3 regions of the Streptomyces sp. NPDC054932 genome follow, and region 1 is predicted to be linked to each of the others. Evidence: riboswitches for the same ligand, from Rfam matches in the RefSeq annotation. Region 1 holds a riboswitch; each other region holds the start of a gene.
What was found. A riboswitch is a leader RNA that binds a small molecule or an ion and turns the genes downstream of it on or off. The one in region 1 is predicted to bind cobalamin.
Positions count from the first base shown of each region.

Region 2: another riboswitch for cobalamin. It lies ahead of ACWGE1_RS04045 (ribonucleoside-diphosphate reductase subunit alpha); the one in region 1 lies ahead of ACWGE1_RS16685 (CoA-acylating methylmalonate-semialdehyde dehydrogenase).
Region 3: another riboswitch for cobalamin. It lies ahead of ACWGE1_RS17950 (ABC transporter substrate-binding protein); the one in region 1 lies ahead of ACWGE1_RS16685 (CoA-acylating methylmalonate-semialdehyde dehydrogenase).

Region 1 covers NZ_JBSGXU010000051.1:35,481-39,801, forward strand. Annotated here, with positions in the region: gene ACWGE1_RS16680 (short-chain fatty acyl-CoA regulator family protein) at 1-1,364, shown strand, start outside; cobalamin riboswitch at 1,462-1,632, shown strand; gene ACWGE1_RS16685 (CoA-acylating methylmalonate-semialdehyde dehydrogenase) at 1,818-3,317, shown strand; gene ACWGE1_RS16690 (acyl-CoA dehydrogenase family protein) at 3,314-4,321, shown strand, end outside.
Region 2 covers NZ_JBSGXU010000008.1:71,353-75,673, reverse strand. Annotated here, with positions in the region: gene ACWGE1_RS04045 (ribonucleoside-diphosphate reductase subunit alpha) at 1-1,850, opposite strand, end outside; cobalamin riboswitch at 1,995-2,116, opposite strand; gene ACWGE1_RS04040 (GNAT family N-acetyltransferase) at 2,168-2,665, opposite strand; gene ACWGE1_RS04035 (CstA-like transporter-associated (seleno)protein) at 2,774-2,971, opposite strand; gene ACWGE1_RS04030 (carbon starvation CstA family protein) at 2,968-4,321, opposite strand, start outside.
Region 3 covers NZ_JBSGXU010000058.1:14,981-19,301, reverse strand. Annotated here, with positions in the region: gene ACWGE1_RS17975 (glycoside hydrolase family 18 protein) at 1-412, opposite strand, end outside; gene ACWGE1_RS17970 (DUF4352 domain-containing protein) at 524-1,051, opposite strand; gene ACWGE1_RS17965 (DUF5959 family protein) at 1,167-1,580, opposite strand; tRNA gene ACWGE1_RS17960 (tRNA-Trp) at 1,687-1,763, shown strand; gene ACWGE1_RS17955 (hypothetical protein) at 2,068-2,484, shown strand; cobalamin riboswitch at 2,596-2,737, shown strand; gene ACWGE1_RS17950 (ABC transporter substrate-binding protein) at 2,782-3,777, shown strand; gene ACWGE1_RS17945 (FecCD family ABC transporter permease) at 3,774-4,321, shown strand, end outside.

The sequences.
Region 1 (4,321 bases):
GGCTGCGCGAGGAGCGGCGGATGACCCAGGCCGACCTGGCCCGGATGCTCGCCATCTCCCCCAGCTACCTCAACCAGATGGAGCACGACTCCAGGCCGCTCACCGTGCCGGTCCTGCTGCGGCTCACCGAGGCCTTCGGAGTGGATCCCGGCTTCTTCTCCGAGCGCGACACCAGCCGGCTGGTCGCCGACCTGCGCGAGGCGCTCGCGAACGAGGTGGCCGAGGCGCGCGTCTCCCCCTCCGACCTGGCGGAGCTGGCCACCCGGATGCCGGCCGTCGCCTCGGTCCTGCTGGACCTGGGCCGGCGCAGCCAGCTCCTCACCGAGCGGCTCGCCGACGCCGCCGACGGGCGGGACGCGGTGACCGACAGCCCGCGTTCACCCCACGAGGAGATCCGCGAGTTCTTCTACCGCCGGCAAAACTACCTCCACGACACCGATCTCGCCGCCGAGGAGCTGGCCTCCGAGATCGGCATCCGCCCGGGGGACGTCGTCCGCGCCCTGGCCCACCGGCTCTCCGAGCGGCACGGGGTCAGGACGGCGACGGACTCCGACCGGCTGCACCACTACGACCCCACCGCCCGGGTCCTGCACCTGTCGAACCGGCTCCGGCCGGGACAGCAGGCGTTCCGGATGGCCACCCAGCTGGCGCTGATCGAGTACGGGACCGAGCTCGACCGGCTGGCCGCCGAGGACTTCCCGCCCGGCTCCCCCGTCCACGCCCTCGCGAGGATCGGCATCGCCAACCACTTCGCGAGCGCCCTCATCCTCCCGTACCGCGCCTTCCACACGGCCGCCGAGGAGTTCCGCTACGACATCGAGCGGCTCACCGACCACTTCGGGATCGGCTACGAGACGGTCTGCCACCGGCTGAGCACCCTGCAACGCCCCAGGCTGCGCGGAGTTCCCTTCTCCTTCGTCCGGGTGGACCGGGCCGGGAACATGTCCAAGCGGCAGTCGGCGACCGGATTCCACTTCTCCCGCGCGGGAGGCACCTGCCCGCTGTGGAACGTGTACGAGGCCTTCGCCGCGCCCGGACGCATCCACGTCCAGGTGGCCGCCATGCCCGACGGGCAGCGGTACTTGTGGACCGCCCGCGCCGTCACCCGGCACCGCGGCGGCTGGGGCGAGCCCGGCAAGACCTTCGCGATCGGGCTCGGCTGCGAGATCCGGCACGCCTCCCGGCTCGTGTACGCCGACGGGCTCGACCTCGACAACACGGCGGCCGCGACCCCCATCGGAATGGGCTGCCGCCTGTGCGAACGGCTCGACTGCCCGCAGCGGGCCGTACCGCCGCTCGGCCGGGCGCTGGCCGTCGACGAGAACAGCAGCACCTTCATCCCCTACCCGGTGGTCACCCGGTGACCATCCGGTGACCGGCACTCAGGACTGAGCGGGCGCCGGTCCCCACCGAAGGCGCGCGGCGGCGGCTCTGGACTTACTAGGACGTCCAACTATATGTTCGTGCCACAAGGTCCGCGGTGCAGGGAAGCCGGTGAGAAACCGGCACGGTCCCGCCACTGTGACCGGGGAGTGTGCTGCCATCCACACGCCACTGACGAGGTCTGTCGGGAAGGCGGGCGGCACGCGGGGATCCGGGAGTCAGGATACCGGCCGCGGATGTTCCGTGTTGTCCACGAGGATGGAGCAGACACGCATGGCACCGGTTTGTACCCACGACCCTGGTGATCCGGCGGAGCGCACGCACACCTTCGCGCGCTCGTAGTCCCACGGCCCTCCCCAACGGCGCACCCCATCGGGTGCCGTCCGCCGGTCCGCCGTGCCATCCCCGGATCCAACCTGACGAGAGCAGGCACCATGGTCCGCGAACTCACCCATTTCATCGGCGGCAAGCACACCACCGGATCCTCCGGCCTCTTCACCGACGTCTACGACCCCAACACCGGCGCCGTCCAGGCCCGCGTCCCGCTCGCGGGGCGGGCCGACACCGAAGCAGCCATCGCGAACGCCGAGGAGGCGCAGGCCGACTGGGGGCAGTGGAACCCCCAGCGCCGCTCGCGCGTGCTCCTGCGTTTCCTCCAGCTCGTCGAGGGTGAACGGGACTCCCTCGCACGGCTGTTGTCCTCCGAGCACGGCAAGACCGTCGCCGACGCCCACGGCGATCTGCAACGCGGCCTGGAGGTGGTCGAGTTCGCCGCCGGTGTCCCGCACCTGCTCAAGGGCGAATTCACCGACAACGCGGGCACCGGGATCGACGTGCACTCACTGCGCTCGCCGTTGGGTGTGGTCGCCGGGATCACCCCCTTCAACTTCCCCGCAATGATCCCCCTGTGGCAGGCCGCACCCGCCCTGGCCTGCGGCAACTCCTTCATCCTGAAGCCGTCCGAGCGGGACCCCTCCGTACCGCTGCGCCTCGCCGAACTCTTCCTCGAGGCCGGCCTGCCGCCCGGCGTGCTCAACGTGGTCAACGGCGGCAAGGAGGCCGTCGACACCTTCCTCGAGGACCCGCGCGTACAGGCCCTCGGCTTCGTCGGCTCCACGCCGATCGCCGCACACATCTACGCCACCGCCGCCGCCCACGGCAAGCGCGCCCAGTGCTTCGGCGGCGCCAAGAACCACATGATCGTGATGCCGGACGCCGATCTCGACCAGGCCGTGGAGGCCCTCATCGGCGCCGGCTACGGCTCCGCGGGCGAGCGCTGCATGGCCATCGCCGTCGCCGTGCCCGTCGGGGAGGACACCGCGAACGCCCTGGTGGCCAAGTTGACGGAGCGCATCGCCACCCTGCGCGTCGGCCGCTCCGACGACCCCGAGGCCGACTTCGGACCGCTGGTCAGCCGGGACGCGCTCGACCGGGTGAACCGCTATGTCGGCATCGGCGCCACCGAGGGCGCCGAACTCGTCGTCGACGGGCGCGGTTTCACCCTGCCCGGACACGAGGACGGCTACTTCGCCGGAGCAACCCTCTTCGACCGTGTGACCCCGCAGATGCGGATCTACCGCGAGGAGATCTTCGGCCCGGTGCTGTGCGTCGTACGGGCCGCCGACTACGAGGAAGCCCTGCGCCTGCCCACCGAGCACCCGTACGGCAACGGCGTCGCGATCTTCACCCGCGACGGCGACACGGCACGCGACTTCACCCGGCGGGTGGGCGCCGGCATGGTCGGCGTCAACGTGCCGATCCCCGTCCCCGTCGCCTACCACACCTTCGGCGGCTGGAAGCGGTCCGGCTTCGGCGACCTGAACCAGCACGGCCCCGACTCGATCCGCTTCTACACCCGCACCAAGACCGTCACCTCGCGCTGGCCCTCGGGGGCCAAGGAGGGCGCGAGCTTCACCATCCCGACGATGGGATGAGCCCGGTGACGACCACGCTGACTGCCGATCAGCTCGCCCTCGCCGAGGTCACCCTCGACTTCACCCAGGAGCAGATCGGCCCGTACGCCGTCACCTGGGACCAGGACAAGCACTTTCCGCTGGACGTGATCCGCAAGGCGGCGGACCTCGGACTCGGCGGCGTCTACGTCCGCGAGGAGCACGGCGGCTCCGGGCTCAGCCGCAGCGACGGCGTCCTCGTCCTCGAGACCCTCGCCACCGGATGCCCCTCCATCGCCGGGTACCTCTCCATCCACAACATGGTCGCCTGGATGATCGACCGGTACGGGGATCCGGCCCAGCGGGCCCGCTGGCTCCCGGACCTGTGCACCGCCCGGTCGCTGGGCAGCTACTGCCTGACCGAACCCGGCGCCGGGTCCGACGCCGCCGGACTGCGCACCCGGGCCGAGCGCACCGGTGACGGCTACGTACTGACCGGCGTCAAGCAGTTCATCTCCGGCGCGGGCGCCTCCGACGTCTACATCGTCATGGCGCGCACCGGCGGCGAGGGCTCGGGCGGCATCTCCGCCTTCGTCGTCGAACGCGGAGACCCCGGGGTCTCCTTCGGCCCGAACGAGCGCAAGATGGGCTGGAACGCCCAGCCCACCTGCCAGGTGGTCCTCGACAGGGTGCGCGTCCCCGCCGACCGTCGGCTCGGCGCCGAGGGCGACGGCTTCCGCATCGCCATGAACGGGCTCAACGGCGGCCGGCTCGGCATCGCGGCCTGCTCGCTGGGCGGTGCGCAGAGCGCGCTGGACCGCAGCCTCGCGTACCTGGCCGACCGTGAGGCCTTCGGGTCCCGGCTGCTGGACGCCCAGGCCCTGCAGTTCCGGCTCGCGGACATGGCCACCGAGCTGGCCGCGGCCCGCGCCCTGGTCCGCCAGGCCGCCGACGCGCTGGACCGGGGCGATCCGCTGGCCCCGCAGCTGTGCGCGATGGCCAAGCGCTTCGCCACGGACACCGGCTACACGGTCGCCGACCGAGCC
Region 2 (4,321 bases), on a different contig from region 1:
ATCGTGGCCGTCGGGGCGATGGCCAGGAGCAGGGAGTTGCGCATGCCGGTCTCGGCGACACGGGCGCGCAGCGCCTCCCAGCGCTCCGGCCAGTTCAGCTCCACGTCGTAGTGGTCCGGGTGCAGGACACCGCGGGCGGTGCGGGTCTGCTCCCAGGCCGGCAGCGGGCCGCTGCGCTCGGCGAGGTCGCACGAGGCCTCGTAGGCGGCCAGCATGATGCGCTCGGAGAGCTTGGTGGACAGGGCCTTCGCCTCGGGGGAGTCGAAGGGCAGCTTCAGCTTGAAGAAGACGTCCTGGAGGCCCATCGCGCCCAGGCCCACCGGGCGCCAGCGGGCGTTGGAACGGCCGGCCTGCTCGGTCGGGTAGAAGTTGATGTCCACCACGCGGTCGAGGAAGGTCACGGCGGTGCGGACGGTCTCGTCCATCCGCTCCCAGTCGATGTCGCCGTCCACGACGAAGGCGCCCAGGTTGACCGAACCGAGGTTGCAGACGGCGGTCTCGCCGTCGTTGGTGACCTCGATGATCTCGGTGCACAGGTTCGAGGAGTGCACGACGGTGCCCGGCTCGGCCGTCTGGTTCGCCGTGCGGTTGGAGGCGTCCTTGAAGGTCATCCAGCCCTGGCCGGTCTGCGCGAGGGTGCGCATCATCCGGCCGTACAGGTCGCGGGCGGGCATGGTCTTGCGGGCCAGGCCCTCCGCCTCGGCCTTGCGGTAGGCGGCGTCGAACTCGTCGCCCCACAGGTCGACCAGCTCGGGCACGTCGGCCGGGGAGAACAGCGACCAGTCGGCGTCGGCGTTCACGCGGCGCATGAACTCGTCCGGCACCCAGTGGGCGAGGTTCAGGTTGTGCGTACGGCGCTGGTCCTCACCGGTGTTGTCGCGGAGCTCCAGGAACTCCTCGATGTCCGCGTGCCAGGTCTCCAGGTAGACGGCGGCGGCACCCTTGCGGCGGCCGCCCTGGTTCACGGCGGCGACGGACGCGTCGAGGGTCTTCAGGAACGGCACGATGCCGTTGGAGTGGCCGTTGGTGCCGCGGATCAGCGAACCGCGGGCGCGGATGCGGGAGTACGAGAGGCCGATGCCGCCGGCGTGCTTGGAGAGCCGGGCGACCTGGTGGTAGCGGTCGTAGATCGAGTCGAGCTCGTCCAGCGGGGAGTCCAGCAGGTAGCAGGAGGACATCTGCGGGTGCCGGGTGCCGGAGTTGAAGAGCGTGGGGGAGGACGGCAGGTAGTCCAGACGGCTCATCAGCCGGTACAGCGAGGCCACTTCCTCCACGGCCTGGACGCTGTCGTCCGCGGCCAGGCCGCAGGCCACGCGCAGCATGAAGTACTGCGGGGTCTCGATGACCTGACGGGTGATCGGGTGGCGCAGCAGGTAGCGGCTGTGCAGGGTGCGCAGGCCGAAGAAGCCGAAGCGGTCGTCGGCGCCCTCGGCGAGCGTGAGCTCGACGAGCGAGTCCAGGCGGGCCGCGTGGGTGCGGACGAACTCGGCCGTGCGGTCGGCGATGAGGCCCTCGCGGTGACCGACCTCGACGGAGGCCGAGAAGGAGGTGGAGCCCTGGCTCGCGGCCTCGTCGCGCACGGCCAGCGTCAGCAGGCGGGCGGCGAGCCGGGAGTAGGCCGGGTCCTCGGAGATCAGACCGGCGGCGGCCTCCGTGGCCAGCCCGCGCAGTTCGGCGTCGTCGGCGGCGGAGCTGCGGCCGCGCAGCGCGGAGGCCGCGACCCGGCCGGGGTCGGTGTCGGGGAGGTCCGCCGTAAGTTCGGTGAGGGTACGCAGCAGCGTGGCCCCCGGGCCCTCGGTGTTGTCGCCAGAAGTGGACTCGGCGCGCGGTGCGGAAGGCGCGATGGTCACGGCGGGAGCTCTCCCTCGCTCGGCCCGGTCATCGGCGGGGCGGGGCGCGAGCGGGCGCATGCGGGCGCGACGAGAACGCGTACCCCCGCATGGCGTCCACCGGCCCAACCGCGAGGCCCGGACGAATCGGCACCCGGTTCGGTCGAGCCGGGCACGCTGTAGGCAGGTCATCGGACTTGGCGTCCGGTAGCCGGACACTTCATACCGTTGCGGGACAGTTCCGGATTCGCACCGGATTCCCCTGCAGCGACAGCAGGCATGAGCATACATGTGGGGGCGGCCCGTTGCGGCAACCCCCACATGTAGTGTCGGCGTGGCTACAGCTTGAGTCGATACGTGAGGAGTGTCAGGCCGTCGATCGGCGCCCAGTCCCGCTCCGGCGTGCGCACGAAGCCCAGTCGTACGTAGATCCGGTGGGCCCCGGCCATGCTGCGCTGGGTGGAGAGCGCGAGGCCCGTCACACCCTCGATCGCCCGCGCCCGCTCGATGCACGCCCGCACCAGGGCCTCGCCGGCGCCCTGGCCGCGCGCCCCGTGGGCCACCGCGAGCATCCGGAACTCCGCCTCGTCGGGGGCGGCGATGTCGGCGAGCGGGCTGCCGGGGGCGGCGAAGGTCACCCCGCCCAGCACCCGCCCCTCCCGCTCGGCGACGAGCACCTCGGCCCGGGCCGCCCGGCCGGCCACGTCGCGCAGCACGTGCAGGTATTCGTCATCCTCGTTGAAGTCCAGATGCCCGTCGGCGAGGTAGGCCTGCGCCGTGATCTCACCCAGCTCCGCGTACTCGGCGGGCCGCACCGCCCTGATCGTCATGTCCATGCGGTCGAGTGTGCAGGACGGGTGACGGCGGGCGCTGTCCTCGAAGTCGGCACCGACGCGAAGGCCCCGCCGGAAGCATCCGGCGGGGCCTTCGGCGTGCGGGGCGGCTCAGCAGCAGCGGAAGCCCTCGCGGGGGTCCGCCTCGCGGGCGTCCGTACGGGCGCGTTCGAAGGCGCGGCGGGTGAGGACCTCCGCGTCCGGGTCGTGGGAGCGGGCGTGGGCGACGTACCGGTCGTACGCGGCCTCCCCCGAGAACTCCCGTACGTAGAACCGGGCCCTGGCCAGCACGCTCCGTACGGTGCTCACGCCACCGGCTCCTTGACGTGTCCGCCGCCCGCGTCCGGGCCCGCCGCGGCGAGCTCCGCCCGCTCCTCGGCGGTCGCGATCAGTCCGGCGGGGGCGACGATCTTCGACTCGGTCCACGGGACCTCGGAGAGGGTCGCCGACTCCGGGTTGCGGACGGCCTTCAGGCAGGTCCGGGCCGCGTCCGCGAGGACCACCAGGATCAGGACCGCGAAGAAGGCGCACAGCACGCCGTCGACCGTGGCGTTGGTGACCACGGTGTGCATGTCGTCCATGTTCTTCGCCGGAGGCAGGACCTTGTCGGCGTCGATTCCGGCCTGGTACTTGTCGCGCTGGGCGAAGAAGCCGACCTTCACGTCCTTGGAGAAGATCTTCTGGTAGCTCGCGGTGAGGGTCACCGTGGCGTCCCAGACCAGCGGCACGCCCGTCACCCAGGCCCACTTGAGCCGGCCGGACTTGACCAGCAGCGTGGTGCAGACGGCGAGCGCGACCGCGGCGAGCAGCTGGTTGGCGATGCCGAAGAGCGGGAAGAGCTGGTTGATGCCGCCCAGCGGGTCCTTGATGCCGACCCACAGGAAGTAGCCCCAGCCGCCGACGACGATCGCGCTCGCGAACCACACGCCGGGCTTCCAGCTGACGTCCTTGAAGGACTTGTGGACGTTGCCGAGGGTGTCCTGGAGCATGAACCGGCCGACGCGGGTGCCCGCGTCGAGCGTCGTCAGGATGAAGAGCGCCTCGAACATGATCGCGAAGTGGTACCAGAACGCCTTCATGCCCGCGCCGCCGATCACGGCGGAGAAGATCTCCGACATTCCGAGTGCGAAGGTCGGCGCGCCGCCCGTGCGGGAGAGGAGGCTGGCTTCCTCGACGTCCTTGGCGGCCTGGGTGAGCGCCTCGGGGGAGATGGCGAAGCCGAAGTTCGTCACCGCCTGGGAGGCGGACTCGACGGTGGTGCCGATGACCCCGCCGGGGGAGTTGACGGCGAAGAAGAGGCCGGGCTCGATGATGCAGGCCGCGATGATCGCCATGACGGCGACGAAGGACTCGGTCAGCATCGCGCCGTAGCCGATCATGCGGACCTGGGTCTCCTTCTGGATCATCTTCGGGGTGGTTCCCGAGGAGACCAGGGCGTGGAAGCCGGAGAGCGCGCCGCAGGCGATGGTGATGAAGACGAAGGGGAACATCGACCCGGCGAAGACCGGTCCGTCGCCGCTCGCCGCGAAGTCGGTGATCGAGGGCATCTTCAGGGTGGGCATCGCGATGACCACGCCGAGCGCGAGGAGCGCGATGGTGCCGACCTTCATGAAGGTGGAGAGGTAGTCGCGGGGCGCGAGCAGCATCCACACCGGCAGC
Region 3 (4,321 bases), on a different contig from region 1:
TCAGCCCGGGGTGCCTGGCCTTGAGCTCGCGCAGCTGGTTGAAGTTGCCGGCGAGCGGCTGTTCACCGGTGTCGGCCACCCCGTCGACGGAGTTCGCGGCGTCGAGCGGGCGCACGTAGTCGGCCCAGGCGTCGGCCTCACCCGGCATGTTCCCGGTGAAGCACTTGCCCTGCGGACTGACGTTGCCGAAGGCGTAGTTGATGTGGGTGAGCTTTCCGGCGGAGCCGTTCGCCTCCAGGTCCTGGACCTGGAAGTCCCGTCCGTAGACACCCCATTGGGTGAAGTAGCCGACCTTCTTGTACGGGCGGTCGTGGCCGCCGTCGGCCTGCGCGGCGGCGGCGGGCGCGAAGGCGGTCAGCAGGGAGAGGGAGCAGGCGGCGACGGCCATCCTGCCGAGCATGCTGCGGCGCATGGGCTTCCTTTGCGGATGCGGGGAGCGGGGCGTGTGCGCGTGCGCTGTGCATGCCGGAAACTATTGGTCTGGACCAGAGCGGTCAAGGGGGTGGCCGAAACTCGCCGCCCGCTACTGGGGCTGCAGGCTCCACTGGCCGACGTCGTCGGCCAGTCCGCCGTCGAGGGCGAACTGGACCGCGGCCGGGTCGGCGTCCTGCGGGAGCCGGAAGGTGATGAGACCCTCCGCCGTGTCTCCTGGGTCGAGCGTGACGGTGTCCGGGAAGGCCGGTCCGGCAGTGGTGGGGACGCCGAGCCCGGTGAACCGGCGCCCGGTGGTGTCCAGCAGGTGCGCGGCCGGCGCGGGGGAGTCCTGGTAGACGGCCGTCCCGGTGTTCTCCAGGCGGAAGCGCGTCGCGACGAGCCGGTCGGGGCCGGTGGAGCCAACGGGTGCGGCGGGGGTCGCAGGGGCCGCGGGGGTCGCGGGGTCCACCACCTGCGTCAACGTGACGTCGAGCCGCTCACCGGGCAGGCTCCCGGCAAGGGAGATCGTCTCGCCCGAGCCGCCCGGGGACGCTCCCGACAGGGCGGGAGCGAGGAGTGCGAGCGCCACGAGAACGGCCCGGAGTCCCGTGCGGCCGGGTCGTCGGCTTCGGGCCATGACGGAACCTCCCGTTCCACGGCTCCCCTTCCTCACGATCCTCCGCATCCCCGGGCCCCGCCACCCTTCACTGCCAGTGGCTCCTGGAGCGCGGAGCGGTCACCACCTCGTTGGGTCAGGCATCCCGGACCCGGCGGTACTGCCGGCGCAGGTCGTCGACCCAGCCGTGGCCCACGTCCAGCCGGACGCGGACCGAGGAGGCGGAGGCGTCCTCGTCCGCCACGGTGACAACCGGAACGGGAACCGAGAACCGGCGGTCGACCTCGATGCGGATCCCGTTGCCGCGCAGCCGGCGGATGCCTCTGTCGGCGGCCGGTTCATCGAGACCTGCGGCCCAGTCGTCCAGGTCCTCGGGCGAAAGGCGCAGCTTGAGGCGTCCGTTGGCGAAGCCGCTGGTGACGACGATCTCGGCGTCGAGATGGTCGTTGTACGGGGTCGCCCCGGGCCGATGACGGCCGAGCACCGGCAACCGGACACTGCTGTCCTCGGCGACCAGCCGGATCAGGTCCACCCCGGCGTCCTCCACCATGCCCCCCGAAGGCCGCTCCGATCACCACCATCATGCGGGAACGGCCGGATGCGCCCCAAAACAAATGGATCTCCGGGTCCGGCCGTGCCATCGTTGGTCCCACCGAAGGGGCGTAGCTCAGCCGGCCAGAGCACCGGTCTCCAAAACCGATGGTCGCAGGTTCGAATCCTGCCGCCCCTGCCATACGGTCCCGTGCCGGGAAGGAATGAGCCCCGTCGATGATTCGGCGGGGCTCCGCCGTGTTCAAGACCGCCGGCCGGCCCGCTCCCGGGCCGTACCCGTACTGACGCGCCGCTTAAGGGTCATCAGGAGAGAGTGGGGGCTGTCACGTCTTGAGGGGGAAGCGCCGATGTCGATCCGAGTCCGAGGTGGCGACGTCAACGGCGGCGCGAACAGCGTCACTTCGACCGCCGTGCACGCCGGCCGTGGCGCAGGGACGGCAGACGGGCTGCGCCTCCACGAGCAGCCTTCGCCACAGCGCCGTTCCGTGACCCTCTTACGTCTCACCTGCCTCTACGGCGGGGTGTTCATGGTGGCCGGGGCGGTGCTGCTCGCCGTTCTCTCCCTGCTCGCGATGCAAGCCGTGAGCAGGGGCAGCGCGCCGGTCCTTGAGCTGGGATCCGAAACGTCGGTCGTACTGATGACCGGCGACTGTGCGGCGCCAACGCCCGCCGTCGGGTCGGGACCGACGGACAGCGGGCCGCACCCCTGTGCGGCCGGCCAGGGACAACAGGCCTGGGAATCTCCGCTGTTGTTCACACTGCTCGCCCTGGTCGCCCTCGCCGCCCTGTCGATCGCCGCAGGGTACGTGATGGCCAGGTACGCGCTGTCGCCACTGCGGAGCATCACCGACAACGCACGGAGTGCGTGCCGACAGGACGCCCGGTTCGTCCCCCGGACCTGAGAAGCCCACCAACCGACCACCCCGCGGTGGATGCTGCGCAAGGAGCCGGTGTCGGCGTTGCCGCCGCCGGGGTGGCCGCCCCGCGTGACCCCGCAGGGTCGGTTGGCTGGTGCTTTCTGGCAGACTGTCCGTGTTGCCCCAGGCGGTGCAGGACAGGAAACCGGTGTGATTCCGGTGCGGTCCCGCCACTGTGACCGGTCGTCCCCGCGCGGGAGACCGGGAGTCAGACACTGACGCGCCGCCTCTCTCACAGTTCACGTCGACCAGGGGACGCGGATCCCCCGGAGAGGCCTCGTCATGCCGTCGCGTTCCCGCGCAGTTCTGCGCGCACTCGTCCCCTTCGCCCTCCTGATACCCCTGACTGCCTGCGCCGGTTCTCCCGGGGCGGGCGAGGACAAGGCCGCGGAGGAGCCCGCGGCGCCCGGGTTTCCGTACACCCTCACCAACTGCGGTGTGAGCAGCACCTACCAGTCCCCGCCCCGGCGCGCGGTCACCATGAACCAGCACGCCACCGAGCTGCTCCTCGCCCTCGGGCTGGGCGACCGGATCGCCGGGTCCGCGTACCTCGACGACGCCGTGCTGCCCGCGTACCGGCCCGGCTACGACAAGATCAAGGTGCTGGCCGAGGAGTACCCCTCCAAGGAGGTCCTGCTCGGCGCCGACCCCGACTTCGTGTACGGCGGGTACGCCAGCGCCTTCGACAAGGCGCAGGGGCGCGACCGCGAGGGACTCGCCAAGTCCGGTATCGACTCCCGGCTCAACGTGGAGTACTGCACCGAGGGCAAGGTCGGCCTCGACCAGCTCAAGACCGAGATCACCGAGGTCGCACGGACCTTCGGCGTACCGGAGCGCGGCACCCGGCTCATCGAGGACGAGCAGCGCCGCATCGACGCCGTGACCGCCCGCGTCAAGGACGGGCCCCGCCCGTCCGTCTTCGTCTACGACTCCGGCGACGCCTCCGCCTCCACTTCCGGGGGCAACGGCATCGGCAACGAGATCATCTCGCTCGCAGGCGGCACGAACGTCTTCGCCGACCTCAAGGACTCCTTCGGCGACGTGTCGTGGGAGCAGGTCATCGAGCGCCGGCCCGATGTCGTCCTCATCTACGACTACGGCGGCACCCCCGTCGAGGCCAAGAAGCAGCGCCTGCTGAACGACCCGGCCCTCGCCGAGGTACCCGCCGTCAAGAACCGGCGCTTCGTCGTGCTGCCGCTCTCCTCGGCCGTCCTCGGCGTGCGCGTCGCCGACGCCGTCGAGTCCCTGAGCGGTCAGCTCCACCCCGCCGCCCCGTGAGGCTGCGCACCGCCACCGTCCTCCTCGCGCTGGTCGCCGCGCTCGCCGCCGCGGCGGTCGCGGGGCTGGCACTGGGGGCCGTACGGATCGCCCCCGAGCGCGTACTCGACATAGTCGTCAGCGGCCTGTCCGGGGAGCGGCGCACCGGAGCCTTCGCTTCCATCGTCTGGGACGTCCGGCTCCCGCGCGTCCTCCTCGGGGCCGTCGTCGGCGCCGGGCTCGCGGTCGCGGGCACCGTGCTGCAGGCCCTCGTACGCAACGAGCTCGCGGACCCCTTCCTGCTCGGCGCCTCCTCCGGGGCCTCCGCCGGAGCCGTCCTCGTGATCGTCTTCGGTACGGGAGCCTTCGCGTTCGGCATGGGCCTGCCGCTGGCCGCCTTCGCCGGTTCCATGGCCGCCCTCGTCGCCGTCTACGCGATGGCCCGGCGCGGCGGAACGATGACCACCGGCCGGCTCACCCTCGCCGGCGTCGCCGTCCAGTACATCCTGTCCGCCCTCACCAGTCTCGTCCTCGTGCTCTCCGCGCACCCGGACCAGATCCGCTC